DNA from 2 places in the Streptomyces sp. NPDC006691 genome. Region 1 is predicted to be linked to the other one. Evidence: predicted binding sites of a transcription regulator. Region 1 holds the regulator's gene; the other holds the start of a gene.
What was found. Region 1 encodes HrcA, which represses chaperone genes, less so after heat shock. Its sites were predicted from a motif close to TTNGCACTCNGNNNNNCNGAGTGCNAA; they were not measured.

Region 1 (7,556 bases):
CCGCACGGCCCGGCGGCCGTTCACTGCTCGGCCTAGCGGCCGTTGAACGCGTCCTTCAGGCGGGAGAACAGGCCCTGCTGGCCGGGCTGGAACTGGCCCGTGGGGCGCTCCTCGCCGCGGAGCTTGGCCAGCTGGCGCAGCAGGTCCTCCTGCTGCGGGTCCAGCTTGCTCGGGGTCAGGACCTCGACGTGCACGATGAGGTCGCCCCGGCCGCCGCCGCGCAGATGCGTGATGCCGCGGGTGTGCAGCGGGATGGACTGGCCGGACTGGGTGCCCGGGCGGATGTCCACCTCCTCCATGCCGTCCAGCGTCTGGAGCGGCACCTTGGTGCCGAGCGAGGCCGCCGTCATGGGGATGGTGACCGTGCAGTGCAGGTCGTCGCCGCGGCGCTGGAACACGTCGTGCGGCAGTTCGTGGATCTCCACGTACAGGTCGCCGGCGGGGCCGCCGCCGGGGCCGACCTCGCCCTCGCCCGCGAGCTGGATCCGGGTGCCGTTGTCGACGCCGGCCGGGATCTTCACGGTGAGCGTGCGCCGCGAGCGGATCCGGCCGTCGCCCGCGCACTCCGGGCACGGGGTGGGGACGACGGTGCCGAAGCCCTGGCACTGCGGGCAGGGCCGGGAGGTCATGACCTGGCCGAGGAAGGACCGGGTGACCTGGGACACCTCGCCGCGGCCGCGACACATGTCACAGGTCTGCGCGGAGGTGCCGGGGGCCGCGCCCTCGCCCGAACAGGTCGTGCACACCACGGCGGTGTCGACCTGGATCTCCTTGGTGGTGCCGAAGGCCGCCTCGTTGAGGTCGATCTCCAGGCGGATCATGGCGTCCTGGCCGCGGCGGGTCCGCGAGCGCGGGCCGCGCTGGGATGCCGTGCCGAAGAAGGCGTCCATGATGTCCGAGAAGTTGCCGAAGCCGCCCGCGCCGAAGCCGCCGGCCCCGCCGCCGCCCGACGACGACAGCGGGTCCCCGCCGAGGTCGTAGACCTGCTTCTTCTGCGGGTCCGACAGCACCTCGTACGCGGCGTTGATCTCCTTGAAGCGCTCCTGCGTCTTCGGGTCCGGATTCACATCCGGGTGGAGTTCGCGTGCGAGGCGCCGGAACGCCTTCTTGATCTCGTCCTGTGATGCGTCGCGGCGCACGCCGAGTACGGCGTAGTAGTCCGTGGCCACTTACGACTCCGCCAGGATCTGTCCGACGTAACGTGCCACTGCGCGTACCGCTCCCATCGTTCCGGGGTAATCCATGCGGGTCGGTCCGACCACGCCGAGTTTGGCGACCGCCTCGCCGCCGGAACCGTAGCCGACCGAGACGACGGACGTGGAGTTCAGTCCCTCGTGGGCGTTGTTCTCGTGCCCGATGCGTACGGTCATGCCCGATTCCTTGGCCTCGCCGAGCAGCTTGAGGAGCACGACCTGCTCCTCAAGTGCTTCCAGCACCGGCCTGATGGTCAGCGGGAAGTCGTGTCCGAAGCGGGTGAGATTGGCGGTGCCGCCGATCATCAACCGCTCCTCGGTCTCTTCGACCAGGGTTTCGAGGAGGGTGGCGAGGACCGTCGAAACGGTTCCCCTGTCCTCCGGTTCGAAGGACTCCGGCAGGTCCTGCACGAGCTGCGGCACGTCCGCGAAGCGGCGCCCCACGACTCTCGCGTTGAGCCGGGCCCGCAGGTCCGCGAGCGCGGCCTCGCCGAACGGCGCCGGGCAGTCGACCATCCGCTGCTCGACCCGTCCGGTGTCCGTGATCAGCACCAGCATGAGCCGGGCCGCGGCGAGTGAGAGAAGCTCCACATGCCGCACCGTGGACCGCGTCAGCGACGGGTACTGGACGACCGCGACCTGCCGGGTCAGCTGCGCGAGCAGCCGCACCGTACGGGCCACGACGTCGTCCAGGTCGACCGCGCTGTCCAGGAAGTTCTGGATCGCGCGGCGCTCCGGCGACGACAGGGGCTTGACGCCCGCGAGCCGGTCGACGAAGAGCCGGTAGCCCTTGTCCGTCGGGATGCGGCCGGCGCTGGTGTGGGGCTGGGCGATGAAGCCCTCCTCCTCCAGGACGGCCATGTCGTTGCGCACGGTCGCCGGGGAGACGCCGAGCGCGTGGCGCTCGGTGAGGGCCTTGGAGCCCACCGGTTCCTCGGTGCCGACGTAGTCCTGGACGATGGCGCGCAGCACCTCAAGCCTGCGTTCACTGAGCATCGCGCACACCTCCAGTTGCCGTCCGTTTGGCACTCACTGTGTACGAGTGCCAGCAATCCCCCGGCCAGTGTACGGCCGACCGGTACGCCCCTAGCAAGGGCGGCCGACCACGCTACCGTGCGACGTCGCCCCCTGATTGCGGATAGCGTCGCGTCATGGACGTCAGTTGGGAAGAGTTCGGCTGGGAGCGGCTCGGTGACGGCGTCGGGCGCAGACGGCTCCCTGGCTGGGACGCGACGGCCGCGCTGGTCGCCGGCGAGAGCTCGCTGCTCCTGTGCGACACCGGCGCGACGCTCCGCGAGGGCGCCGAACTCCGGGCCCGGGCCGAGGCCCTCTTCGGCCGCCGTGTGACCCACATCGCGCTCACCCACCCGCACTTCGACCACGTCCTGGGCACGGCCGCCTTCGCCGGGGCCGAGGTGTACGGGGCGGTCGGCATCGAGCGGGCCCTGCGGGGCGACGAGATGCGCTCGGACGCCGTGCGCCACGGAGTGCCCCCCGAGGAAGCGGCCGAGGCGGCCGATCTGCTGGTGCTTCCGCACCACGCGGTGAGCGGGGAGTGGACGCTCGACCTGGGCGGCCGTCAGGTGCTGCTCGCCAATGTGGGCCCCGGGCACAGCGGGCACGATCTCGTGGTCCTGGTTCCGGCGAGCGGCGGCGCTCCGGAGATCGTCTTCTGCGGCGACCTCGTCGAGGAGTCGGGCGAGCCGCAGGCGGGCCCCGACGCGGTGCCCTCGCGCTGGCCGGCCGCGCTCGACCGGCTGCTCTCGCTCGGCGGCGAGGGCGCGGTGTACGTGCCGGGGCACGGGGCGGTGGTGGACGCGGGGTTCGTACGGGCCCAGCGGGACCGGCTCGCCGCGCGCTTCGGGGTGTCGTAGCGCCGCCATGCCGATGTGTCCGGGGACGTCCGTCGGTCCCGGCCCCCCGGAATAATGAGGCCATGCGCAGCTACAGCCCTGATCTCACGCCCCCCTGGAAGAAGAAGCAGGCCCCTGTTCCCGAGGTGCCCGCCGAGACCGACCTCGTCGTGGAGGAGGTCTCCACGGGATTCTGCGGGGCCGTGATCCGCTGCGAGAAGACGGCCGAGGGGCCGACGGTCACCCTTGAGGACCGCTTCGGCAAGCACCGCGTCTTCCCGCTCGTGGCCCGCGGCTTCCTCCTGGAGGGCAAGGTCGTCACCCTCGTACGCCCCTCCGCCGCGGCCGCCCCGCAGCGTCCCGCACGTACCGCCTCCGGGTCGGTGGCCGTGCCCGGGGCGCGGGCGCGGGTGGCGCGGGCCGGGCGGATCTACGTCGAGGGGCGGCACGACGCGGAGCTCGTGGAGCGGGTGTGGGGTGACGATCTGCGCATCGAGGGCGTGGTCGTCGAGTACCTGGAGGGCATCGACGACCTGCCCGCGATCGTCGCCGAGTTCGCGCCGGGTCCGGACGCGCGCCTCGGGGTTCTGGTGGACCACCTGGTCCCGGGCTCGAAGGAGTCCCGTATCGCCGCGTCCGTGACGCATCCTGACGTGCTGGTCGTCGGGCACCCCTACATCGATGTGTGGGAGGCGGTGAAGCCGGCGTCCGTCGGGATCGCGGGGTGGCCGGTGGTGCCGCGGGGGCAGGACTGGAAGACGGGGGTGTGCCGGGCGTTGGGGTGGCCCGAGAACACGGGGGCTGCGTGGCAGCGGATCCTTTCGGGGGTGCGGTCGTACAAGGACCTGGATCCGTCCTTGCTCGGCTCGGTGGAGCACCTGATCGACTTCGTCACGGCCCCGTAGGCAGTCCCCGGCCCTGGGGGTGTTTGCCCACCCGCCGACCCGTTGCCCGGAGTTGGTCGGTTCCGGTCCCCCTGGGGCTCCGCCCCAGACCCCGTGTCGCGCCTGAACGGCGCTCGTCCTCAAACGCCGGACGGGCTGAAGGTGCTCCAGCACCGGTGCCGCTAAGGGGCGCGGGGCTGTGACATTGCGCGGCTTCCGCCGCGGTGGGCGCGACCAGGGGTCCGGGGTCACCTACAGGGGCGCGGGGAACTGCGCGAGAAGCGAGCACGGTCCGCGGATGACGGCGGGGTTGGGGGCGCGGGGAACGGCGCGACCAGCCACCCACGACGGACGGACGAGAACGGGGTTGGGGGCGCGGGGAACTGCGCAATCGGCACCCACGCCCCGAGGCCCGGACGCCCCGCACCCCGGCCCGGGCGAAGCCGGGCCCCCGGCCCGGGGGGCAAGCCGGGTCGGCCACCCGGGCCGGAGGCCAGACGCACCCCCGCCCCAAGCCCGGCCGCAAAGGCGGAACCCCCTCAGTCGACCAGGTCCCGGACCACCGCGTCGGCCAGCAGCCGACCCCGCAGGGTCAACACCGCTCGCCCCGCCGCGAAGGCGGCCGACTCCAGCAGGCCCCCCTCCACCGCGCCCCGCGCCGCCGTCAGGCCCGCCGGGTTGAGGAGGGTCAGGGGGCAGCCCTCGCGGAGGCGGAGTTCGAGGAGGATGCGTTCCACTCGGCGGTCCTCGGGGGACAGGAGTTCCCGGCCCGCGCCGGGAGAGCGGCCGGACGCCAGGGCCGCCGCGTACGCACCGGGGTGCTTGACGTTCCACCACCGCACCCCGCCCACGTGGCTGTGGGCCCCGGGACCGGCCCCCCACCAGTCCGCCCCGCGCCAGTACAGCTCGTTGTGCAGACAGCGGCCGGCCTGCGTGGTGGCCCAGTTCGAGACCTCGTACCAGGAGTACCCGGCCGCGCCGAGGACCTCGTCCGCGATCAGGTACCGGTCCGCGTGCTCGTCGTCGTCCGTCATCGGGACCTCGCCGCGCCGGATGCGGCGGGCGAGCTGGGTGCCCTCCTCGACGATCAGGGCGTACGCGCTGATGTGGTCGGGGCCCGCGCCGACGGCCGCGGTGAGCGAGGCCCGCCAGTCCTCGTCGCTCTCGCCGGGCGTGCCGTAGATCAGGTCCAGGTTGACGTGGTCGAAGCCCGCCGCACGGGCCTCGGCCACACACGCCTCCGGGCGGCCGGGCGTGTGCGTACGGTCGAGGACCTTCAGGACGTGCTGCCGGGCGCTCTGCATGCCGAAGGAGACCCGGTTGAATCCGCCGGCCCGCAGCTCCGCCAGGTACCCGGGGTTCACGGACTCCGGGTTCGCCTCGGTGGTGACCTCCGCGTCCTCGGCCAGGCCGAACTCGTCCCGTACCGCCGCCAGCATGCGTACCAGGTCGGCCGCCGCGAGCAGGGTCGGGGTGCCGCCGCCGACGAAGACGGTGCGCACCGGGCGCGGGTCGCCGTCGAGCACCTTGCGGGCGAGGCGGATCTCCTCGACGACCATGTCGGCGTAGTTGTCGCGGGAGGCCAGGACACCGCCCTTGCCGACCAGTTCGCTCGCCGTGTACGTGTTGAAGTCGCAGTAGCCGCAGCGCGTCGCACAGTACGGAACGTGCAGGTAGAACCCGAGCGGCCGGTCCCCCGCGCCCTCCAGGGCGTGGCGGGGCAGCGACCCGTCCTCGGGCATGGGCTCACCATCGGGCAGTACGGAAGGCATGCCCCCATTGTCCGGCACGCGCGGGCGTCCGATGCCGCCCGCCGGGTCGGCGGCTCGGGCAGCCGGAGCGGATCAGCCGACCCGGAGCACCAGCAGCGCCAGGTCGTCGGCGGGCGGGGTGTCGGCGAAGTCGTACACCGCCTGCTTGATGCGGCCGGCCACCGCGGACGCGGTCAGGCCGGTGCAGCCCGCCAGGACGGTGGCGAGCCCGTCGGCGTCGTCGAACATGCGCGGTCCCGAGCGCCGCTCGGTCACCCCGTCCGTGACGCACAGCAGGGTGTCGCCGGGCGTCAGGCGCAGGCTCTCGCTCTCGTAGCGCGCGCCTTCGACGACACCGAGCAGGATCTGCGGGGCGGCGGCCGGGCGCACCGAGCCGTCGGGCCGCAGCAGCAGGGGCAGCGGGTGGCCGGCGCTGGCGAGGGTGCAGTGCACCGAGCCGCCGTCGGCGTCCGGCACCAGCTCCCCGTAGAGGAGCGAAAGGAAGCGGGCCTGCCGGCCGTCCGCGGGGTCGAGGGGGGTGGTCGGCTCGACGGGGGGTTCGGCGGTGGCGAGGTGGACCGCCGCCTCGGCCGCCTCGGTGGCGTCGTCGACGAGCAGCTGGTTGAGGCGGTCGAGGACCTCGTGCACCGGGTGTCCCTCGCGGGCGAGCAGCCGCAGCCAGGGCCGGGCGAGGCCGGTGATCACGGCGGCCTCGGGGCCGCTGCCCTGGACGTCGCCGAGCGCGAAGCACCAGCGTCCCGCGGCGCCGGGGAAGACGTCGTAGAAGTCGCCGCCGGCCAGCGCCTCGTTGCTGGGCTGGTAGACGAAGGCGCTGTCGACGCCGGGGATCTCGGCGACCCGGCTGGGCAGCAGCCCGCGCTGGAGGATGCGGCTGATGGTGGCCTGCCGGGTGTACTGGCGGGCCGCGCCGATCGCGAGGGCGACGCGGCGCAGGAAGTCTTCGATCAGGCCGGTGATCTCGTCGGGGATGTGCGCCGGGCCGGCCCGGCCGAGGAGCAGGGCGCCCACCTCGCGGCCGCCCGCGACGAGCCGGTACGCGAGTGCCGCGCCGTCCGCGCCCAGTCCGGCGGCGCACGGCCAGGGCATCGGCACCGGGCCGCCGCGCGCGGCGGCGGGCAGCCGGGGCGGTTCCTTCTCGACGGCGGCCCGCAGCGGCGCGATGACGGCTTCCCGCGCGTGCCAGACCCGGGCCAGGCGGGGCGCGGCGAGCGGGCCGCCCGCGTCCTCGTCGAGCCAGATCGCGCACCAGTCGGCGAGCCGGGGCACCAGGAGCTGGCCCGCCAGGGCGGCGATCATGTCCTCGTCGAACTGGCCGGCCAGCAGGTCGGAGGCCTCGGCGAGGAAGGAGAGCGCGCCCCGGTTGATCCAGTCGCGGTCGGCCCCGCGCGGGGCGGGCTGCGGGGCCGGGGCGAGGATCTCGGCGGCGCGCAGGCCGCGCTGGAGCCGTTCGTCACGCGCTGGCCCGTGCCGCTCGGGCGGTTCGCCCGCGTCCAGGCACAACCGCGCCCAGACGGTCTTGAGTCCGGTGCGGTACGTGATCCCCCAGCGTGCGGCGAGGGCCGCGACGACGTGCAGACCGCGGCCGCACTCGTGCGCGGTGAGGTCGTCGCGGGTGCGCCGCGGCGCACCGCGTACCGTGCGCGCGGGGTGGTGGTCGGAGACCTCGATGACGAGGGCCGTGGGCTCCGTCGTGCTGCCGCGCTCCAGGCGGCACAGGAGGTCGACGGTGGTGCCGGCGTGGACGACCGCGTTGGTGACGAGTTCATTGACCAGGACGGCCGCCTCGTAGGCGAACTCGTCGGAGAAGACGGCCACTTGGTCGGCGTCGAGGGGGTCGCGCCCGGCCCAGTCGGC
Region 2 (7,556 bases), on a different contig from region 1:
GCCGGCCGGGCGGCGGTCCGGCGGCAGATAGATGTCGAAGGGGTGCAGCCAGGCCACGATCCGGCCCTTGACGTGCGGCTCGGTCGAGCCGACGACGAACGCCCCGATCGCCGCCATCACCAGGCCGGTCAGGATCCACCCCGCCCGCTCCGTGGCGACGTACAGCATCACCACGAACAGGCCGAAGAAGATCAGCGAAGTTCCCAGGTCGCGCTCGAAGACCAGGACGAGCAGGCTCAGCACCCAGATCGTCAGGATCGGCGCGAGCTGGCGGCCCGGCGGCAGCCGGACCCCGAACACCTTGCGGCCGGTCAGCGCGAGCGAGTCCTTGTGCACGACCAGATAACCGGCGAAGAACACCGCGATCATGATCTTCACGAACTCTCCGGGCTGGAGCGAGAACGAGCCGATGAAGATCCAGCGCTTGGCGCCGTAGGTGTCGCCGGGGAAGAAGGCGGGGGCCATCAGGAGGACGAGGGCCGCCGCCATGCAGAGGTAGATGTACCGCTGGAGACGGCGGTGGTCGCGCAGCACGGCGAGCGCGGCGAGCGCGACCGCGAACCCGATCACCGTCCAGATGAGCTGCCCCGACGCGGTGGCCTCCGAATGGAACTTGTGCGCGTACGTCGGGTCGAGCCGGTACAGCAGCACCAGACCGAGGCCCGACAGGAGCAGGGCCAGCGGCAGGATCAGCGGGTCGGCGTAGGCCGCGTACCGGCGCACCGTGAAATGTCCGGCCAGTGCGATCAGGGTCATGCACGCGGCGAACTCGTAGGTGGCGCGCGGGAGTTCACCCGTCATGGTCATCGCGGCCGCAGCGTGGCCGAACGTGGCCACCGCGACGACGAGCGCCAGGAGCAGCGCCTCGGCGCGGCGGCGGCGGGCCGCGACGGGCCCGCTCCCGCCCCGGGTCAGTCCACGCACGGGATGCCGCCGCCGTCGATGACCGGAGTCGACGGGTCCGAGGACGCATGGCTCGGGCTCGGTGCCGGGGAGTCCTTGCCCGGGCTCGGCGCCGGTGAGTCCTGGGGGGCGGTGGGCGGGGTCGAGCGCACCGGGTGGAGGGCGTCCGCGACGATCCGCTTGATCTTCGCCGGGTCGACGATGTTGACGTCCTCGCCCCGGTGCGTCGCGAACTTCTCGATCGGCAGCGTCGTGAACTCCACGTTGCCGCCCGACAGGTTCCTGGCCTGCTTGACGAAGGACAGCAGATCCCAGTCCTTGTCGGTGACGAGGTCCTGCTTGGCGGTGTTCAGCAGGTGCAGCAGCCGGACCGGGTCGGTGAACGTGCCGGCCGAGGACAGCTTCTGCGTCGCCGAGGCGAGGAAGGCCTGCTGACGGCGGGTGCGGTCCAGGTCACCGCCGAGGAGCCCGTGCCGCTGCCGCACGAAGGCGAGCGACTGCTGACCGTTCAGGGTCTGCTTCCCGGCCGGGAAGTCGGCGCCCGAGTACTTGTCCTTCACCGCGTGCTTCAGGCAGACCGTCACCCCGTCCAGGGCGTCGGCCAGGTGGTAGAACCCGGCGAGGTTGACCTCGGCGAAGTGGTCGATGGGTACGCCCAGGAAGTCGCGCACGGTCTCGATCTCGGCCCGGCGCCCCGCCTCGCGGCCCGCCTTCTCCAACTCCCCCTTGTCGTGGACGCCTTGGGCCGCCAGCTTCTCCTCGGTCCGGGCCTTCTCCAGGCCGTACGCCTTCTTGATCTTGTCCTGGCCGTGGCCCGGGATGTCGACCAGATCGTCCCGCGGGACCGAGAACGCCTTCGCCCGGCTGCCGTCGCCCGGCACGTGCAGCAGGATCAGCGTGTTGGTGTTGTAGCCGCCGATGTCGGAACTGCCCGCGTGCAGCTTGTCGAGGACCTCGGGCGGCAGGTCGTCGCCGTTCTGGTCCTTGCGGCTGTCCAGGCCCATCAACAGGATGTTGGTGTCGCCGCCCACCGACTTGGGCGCGTCGTCGCCGAGCGCCCGCGAGGTGCCGATGCTGCCGGACAGATCGCGGTACAGGTACCAGCCGCCGGCCAGCGCGCACAGGACCAGCACGGCGGCGCAGGCGACGAGCGCCCGCACCACGCGTACCGGGCTCGAACGCTTCCGGCGGCGGTTGCTGGTTCGGCTGCGGCTCGTTCGACGGCTCATTCGGCGGTGGCTCACGCCGACCGATCCTCGGGGCTGCCCGCTGAAGGAAACCTGAGGATTCTGAAGACGCCTTCAGGAACGCGGGTGCGGCCGGCCCGGCAGCCGGACCGTGAACCTCGCCCCCGGCCCCGCCCCGGCCGTCAGTTCGCCGCCGTGCGCCCGGGCGATCTCGCGGGCGATCGCCAGCCCGAGCCCGGTGCCGCCGCTCTCCCGGGTCCGGGCCGCGTCCAGGCGTACGAAGCGCTCGAAGATCCGGGACCGGTCGGCGGCCGGGACGCCGGGCCCGTCGTCGGTGACCTCCAGGAGCGCGTCGTCCCCGTCCCGCCGGGCCGCCACCCGTACTTCGGTACGCGCGTGCCGCACGGCGTTGTCGACGAGGTTGGCCAGCATTCGCTCCAGTTGCGCGGGGTCGCCGCGCACCGGCACCGGCGCGTCCGCGGCGAGTTCGACCGGGACGCGGGCCGCGCGGCGGCGGGCGGTGTCCTCGGCGGCGAGCAGGGCGAGGTCGACGGGTTCGGCCGGCGGCTGCGGATGGGCGTCGAGGCGGGCCAGGAGCAGCAGGTCGGCGGCGATCCGCTGGAGCCGCTCGGTGTCGTCGAGCGCGGCCCGCATGGACGCCGAGTCCGGTGCGGCGAGGGCGACTTCGAGCCGGGTACGGACCGCGGCGATGGGGTTGCGCAGCTCGTGCGAGGCGTCGGCGACGAACTCGCGCTGGCGGACGTGGGCCTGTTCGAGCCGGTCGAGGGTGGCGTTCACGGTCCGGGCGAGCAGCGCGATCTCGTCGGCGCCGCCGGGGTCGGGGACGCGCCGGTCCAGCTCGCTTGAGCTGACCTCGGCGAGCTCGGTGCGGATCGAGGTCACCGGCCGCAGCGCGAGGCCGGTGCCGGCCCAGGCGATGGCGGCGGCCAGCGCGATCAGCGGCGGGGCGCTGGCGAGCAGGGCCCAGCCGATGGCGCCGGTCGCGTCGTCGACGTCGCTCAGCACGGTCGTCCCGTACACATAGCTCGCGGGGCCGCCGGGCAGCTGGGCGCGGACGACGACGGCGACCTCGTGGCGGCCGCCCTCGTTCAGGGTCCGGGACGCCGAGTCCTGGTCCTCGGGCGGGCGGAATCCGGCCAACTCCGGTGCGGCGCCGGTCTCCTGGGTCGCCGCGGTCACCCGGCCCCGCTCGTCCAGGACCATGACCAGGTCGACGCCGCCGTCCGGCGGGGGCAGCAGCTCGCGCGCGGTCCCGGTGTCCACCTGGGCCGCGACCTTGCGGGCGGCCAGTTCGGTGCGGCCCTTGGTGTTGTCGAGCAGGTTGGAGCGCAGCACGATGTAGAGCCAGATTCCGCCCGCCGCGAGCAGCAGCGCCATCGCGAGGGCGGCGGCCGCGGCGACCTTCCCGCGGACGGTCCTCGGCAGCAGCCGCGTCGGCCGGTGGCGGCGGGACCCGATCGGGAGCCGTCCGCGGCCGGCCCGGCGGGGCTCAGCCGCCATCGGGCGCCATCCGGTAGCCGACGCCGTGCACGGTCAGGATCGATCGACGGCCGAACGGAGAATCGATCTTCTTCCTGAGCGAAGACACATAGACCTCGACGATGTTCGGATCGATCCCGCCGTCCGCGCCCGCGCCGCTGTCCCAGACCTCGTCCAGGACGTGCTGCTTGGACACGGCCCGGCCCGGTTCGGCCATCAGGCAGGCGAGGACGGCCAGTTCACGGGCGGTCAGCTCGATCTCCCGCTCGCCGCGCCGGCAGCGCCGGGCGCCGGTGTCCAGGGTGAGGTCCCCGGCCTGGAGCGGGCCGGGGCGTTCGGTACCGGCCCGCCGGCCGAGCGCCCGCAGCCGGGCGAGGAGCACCACGAACGAGAAGGGCTTGGTCAGATAGTCGTCGGCCCCCGAGTCGAGCCCGTCGGCCTCGTCGTACTCGCCGTCCTTGGCGGTCAGCATCAGGACCGGGGTGAGGTCGCCGAGCCCGCGCATCCGGCGGCAGATCTCGTAGCCGCTGAGCCCCGGCAGCATCAGATCGAGCACGACCACGTCGTATCCGCCGGTGAGTGCGAGGTCGAGGCCCCGGTGGCCGTCGTGCGCGAGGTCGACCCAGTGCCCCTCGGCGGAGATGCCCCGACGCAGCGAGTCGGCGAGCCCGGTTTCGTCCTCGACGACCAGAATGCGCATGCCGTCCAGGGTCACACACGCCCCGGAGGGCCTGCGGCGCTCCGCCGCGACAGTGGCAGATTGGCACTCCGCTTGACCGAGTGCTAATCGCCGTCCTAGTCTCGCTTCTGGCACTCCCCACCAGAGAGTGCCAAGTAGCGACGGGCAGGTCCGGCACCCGCGACGACGGATCCACCTGGTCGCCACCCCAGACAGTTAACCCCGTGAGATCTCCGAAGGGGGAGACCGGATCGTGACGACCGCCAGCTCCAAGGTTGCCATCAAGCCGCTTGAGGACCGCATTGTGGTCCAGCCGCTCGACGCCGAGCAGACCACGGCCTCCGGCCTGGTCATTCCGGACACCGCCAAGGAGAAGCCCCAGGAGGGCGTCGTCCTGGCCGTGGGTCCGGGCCGCTTCGAGAACGGCGAGCGCCTGCCGCTCGACGTCAGCACCGGCGACATCGTGCTGTACAGCAAGTACGGCGGCACCGAGGTGAAGTACAACGGCGAGGAGTACCTCGTCCTCTCGGCCCGCGACGTGCTCGCGATCATCGAGAAGTGATTCACCGGAGTACGTGAGTACTTCGACTTCGAAGCGAACGCTTTGAGAGCTGCGCCCCTGGTCACCCCGCTGATTGCCGGGCGGCGAGGGGCGCAGTGTCATTAACCCGAGTTTTCGAGAGGGCTGAACCGCTCCCATGGCGAAGATCCTGAAGTTCGACGAGGACGCCCGTCGCGCCCTTGAGCGCGGCGTCAACAAGCTTGCCGACACCGTCAAGGTGACGATCGGCCCCAAGGGCCGCAACGTCGTCATCGACAAGAAGTTCGGCGCCCCCACCATCACCAACGACGGTGTCACCATCGCGCGCGAGGTCGAGCTGGACGACCCGTACGAGAACCTGGGCGCCCAGCTCGTCAAGGAGGTGGCGACCAAGACCAACGACATCGCGGGTGACGGCACCACCACCGCGACCGTCCTGGCCCAGGCGCTGGTCCGCGAGGGTCTGCGCAACGTCGCCGCCGGTGCCTCCCCGGCCGCCCTGAAGAAGGGCATCGACGCCGCGGTCAAGGCCGTCTCGGAGGAGCTCCTCGCGACCGCCCGTCCGATCGAGGACAAGACCGACATCGCCGCCGTCGCCGCGCTGTCCGCCCAGGACAAGCAGATCGGCGAGCTCATCGCCGAGGCCATGGACAAGGTCGGCAAGGACGGTGTCATCACCGTCGAGGAGTCCAACACCTTCGGTGTGGAGCTTGAGTTCACCGAGGGCATGGCCTTCGACAAGGGCTACCTCTCGCACTACATGGTCACCGACCAGGAGCGTATGGAGGCCGTTCTCGACGACCCGTACATCCTGATCAACCAGGGCAAGATCTCCTCGATCCAGGACCTGCTGCCGCTCCTGGAGAAGGTCATCCAGGCCGGCGCCTCCAAGCCGCTCCTGATCATCGCCGAGGACGTCGAGGGCGAGGCGCTCTCCACCCTGGTCGTCAACAAGATCCGCGGCACGTTCAACGCCGTGGCCGTCAAGGCCCCGGGCTTCGGCGACCGCCGCAAGGCCATGCTCCAGGACATCGCCACCCTCACCGGTGCGACCGTCATCGCCGAAGAGGTCGGCCTCAAGCTCGACCAGGCCGGTCTTGAGGTGCTCGGCACCGCGCGCCGCGTCACCATCACCAAGGACGACACCACGATCGTCGACGGCGGCGGCAACAGCGCCGACGTCGAGGGCCGCGTCAACCAGATCAAGGCCGAGATCGAGGCCACGGACTCGGACTGGGACCGCGAGAAGCTCCAGGAGCGCCTCGCGAAGCTCGCCGGCGGCGTCTGCGTGATCAAGGTCGGTGCCGCCACCGAGGTCGAGCTCAAGGAGCGCAAGCACCGTCTGGAGGACGCCATCTCCGCGACCCGCGCCGCGGTCGAGGAGGGCATCGTCTCCGGTGGTGGCTCCGCCCTGGTGCACGCCGCCAAGGTCCTTGAGGGCAACCTCGACAAGACCGGCGACGAGGCCACCGGTGTCGCGGTCGTCCGCCGCGCCGTCGTCGAGCCGCTGCGCTGGATCGCCGAGAACGCCGGCCTTGAGGGCTACGTCATCACCTCCAAGGTGAGCGAGCTCGACAAGGGCTTCGGCTTCAACGCCGCCACCGGTGAGTACGGCGACCTGGTCAAGGCCGGCGTCATCGACCCGGTCAAGGTCACCCGCTCCGCCCTGGAGAACGCCGCCTCCATCGCGTCCCTGCTGCTCACGACCGAGACCCTGGTCGTCGAGAAGCCGGCCGAGGAAGAGGCCGAGGCCGGTCACGGCCACGGTCACGGCCACTCCCACTGACGTCAAGTCAGCGGTAGCCGCGCGTAATCGAGGCCCGGCATCCCCTTCGGGGGGTGCCGGGCCTTCGCCGTTTCCGTACACCGGGACCGCCGGCCCGGCCGTTGCGCCCGGGCCGGTCTACGCGGAGCGCCCCAGCGACAGCGGATGCACCGGGTCCGCGAATGGCACCCCGGTCGTGAAGCGCTCCAGCTCGTCCAGGGCCTGATCCGCCATCCGGTGCAGCTCGTTGCCCAGGGAGCCGGCGATGTGCGGGGTCAGCAGGACGTTGGGGAGGTCGTACAACGGGGATTCGCGGGGCGGCAGTTCGGGGTCCGTCACGTCCAGGACCGCGTGCAGCCGGCCGGAGAGGAGCTCGGCGAGCAGCGCGGGCTCGTCCACCAGGGAGCCGCGCGCGGTGTTGACCAGGGTGGCGCCCGCCGGCATCAGGGCCAGCTGGTGTGCGCCGATCATGTTGTGTGTCTCGGGCAGTTGGGGCGCATGGACGGAGACGACGCTGCTGCGGGAGCACAGCGAGTCCAGGGACACCCGTTCAACGCCCAGGGCCACCGCTTCGGTTCCGCTCACGTACGGGTCGTAGAGCAGGACCTCGAAGTCGAAGGGGCGCAGGAGTTCGATCACGCGCCGGCCGATGCGGGACGCGCCGACGATGCCCACCGTGCGCCGGTAGTTGCCGGTGTGCTCGGTCCGGCTCAGCCACTCGGGGGCGGTGCGCAGCTCGGCGTAGCGCTGGGCCGAGCGCAGCACCTCCTTGCCGGCGAACAGGATCGCGGCCAGCGTGTACTCGGCGACCGGCAGTGCGTTGGCGGCGGCGGCCGAGGTCACCGCGATGCCGCGCTCCCAGCAGGCGTCGGTGATGTGGTGCTTGACCGAGCCCGCCGCGTGGATCACCGCACGCAGCTTCGGGGCCGCGTCCAGGACGTCGGCGGTCAGCGGGGGAGCGCCCCAGCAGGTGAGCAGGAC

Region 2: a site for HrcA is predicted at 4,351-4,377, ahead of groES (co-chaperone GroES). Genes of this name have one in related genera too.

Annotation. Positions count from the first base shown of each region.
Region 1 is NZ_JBIAGW010000003.1:431,508-439,063, forward strand. Features, by position in the region: gene dnaJ (molecular chaperone DnaJ) at 33-1,169, opposite strand; gene hrcA (heat-inducible transcriptional repressor HrcA) at 1,170-2,189, opposite strand; gene ACFYNP_RS08780 (MBL fold metallo-hydrolase) at 2,345-3,067, shown strand; gene ACFYNP_RS08785 (DUF3097 domain-containing protein) at 3,130-3,951, shown strand; gene hemW (radical SAM family heme chaperone HemW) at 4,470-5,702, opposite strand; gene ACFYNP_RS08795 (SpoIIE family protein phosphatase) at 5,775-7,556, opposite strand, start outside.
Region 2 is NZ_JBIAGW010000008.1:144,391-151,946, forward strand. Features, by position in the region: gene ACFYNP_RS19915 (FtsW/RodA/SpoVE family cell cycle protein) at 1-924, opposite strand, end outside; gene ACFYNP_RS19920 (LCP family protein) at 912-2,147, opposite strand; gene ACFYNP_RS19925 (sensor histidine kinase) at 2,205-3,611, opposite strand; gene ACFYNP_RS19930 (response regulator transcription factor) at 3,601-4,290, opposite strand; gene groES (co-chaperone GroES) at 4,523-4,831, shown strand; gene groL (chaperonin GroEL) at 4,968-6,596, shown strand; gene ACFYNP_RS19945 (hydroxyacid dehydrogenase) at 6,714-7,556, opposite strand, start outside.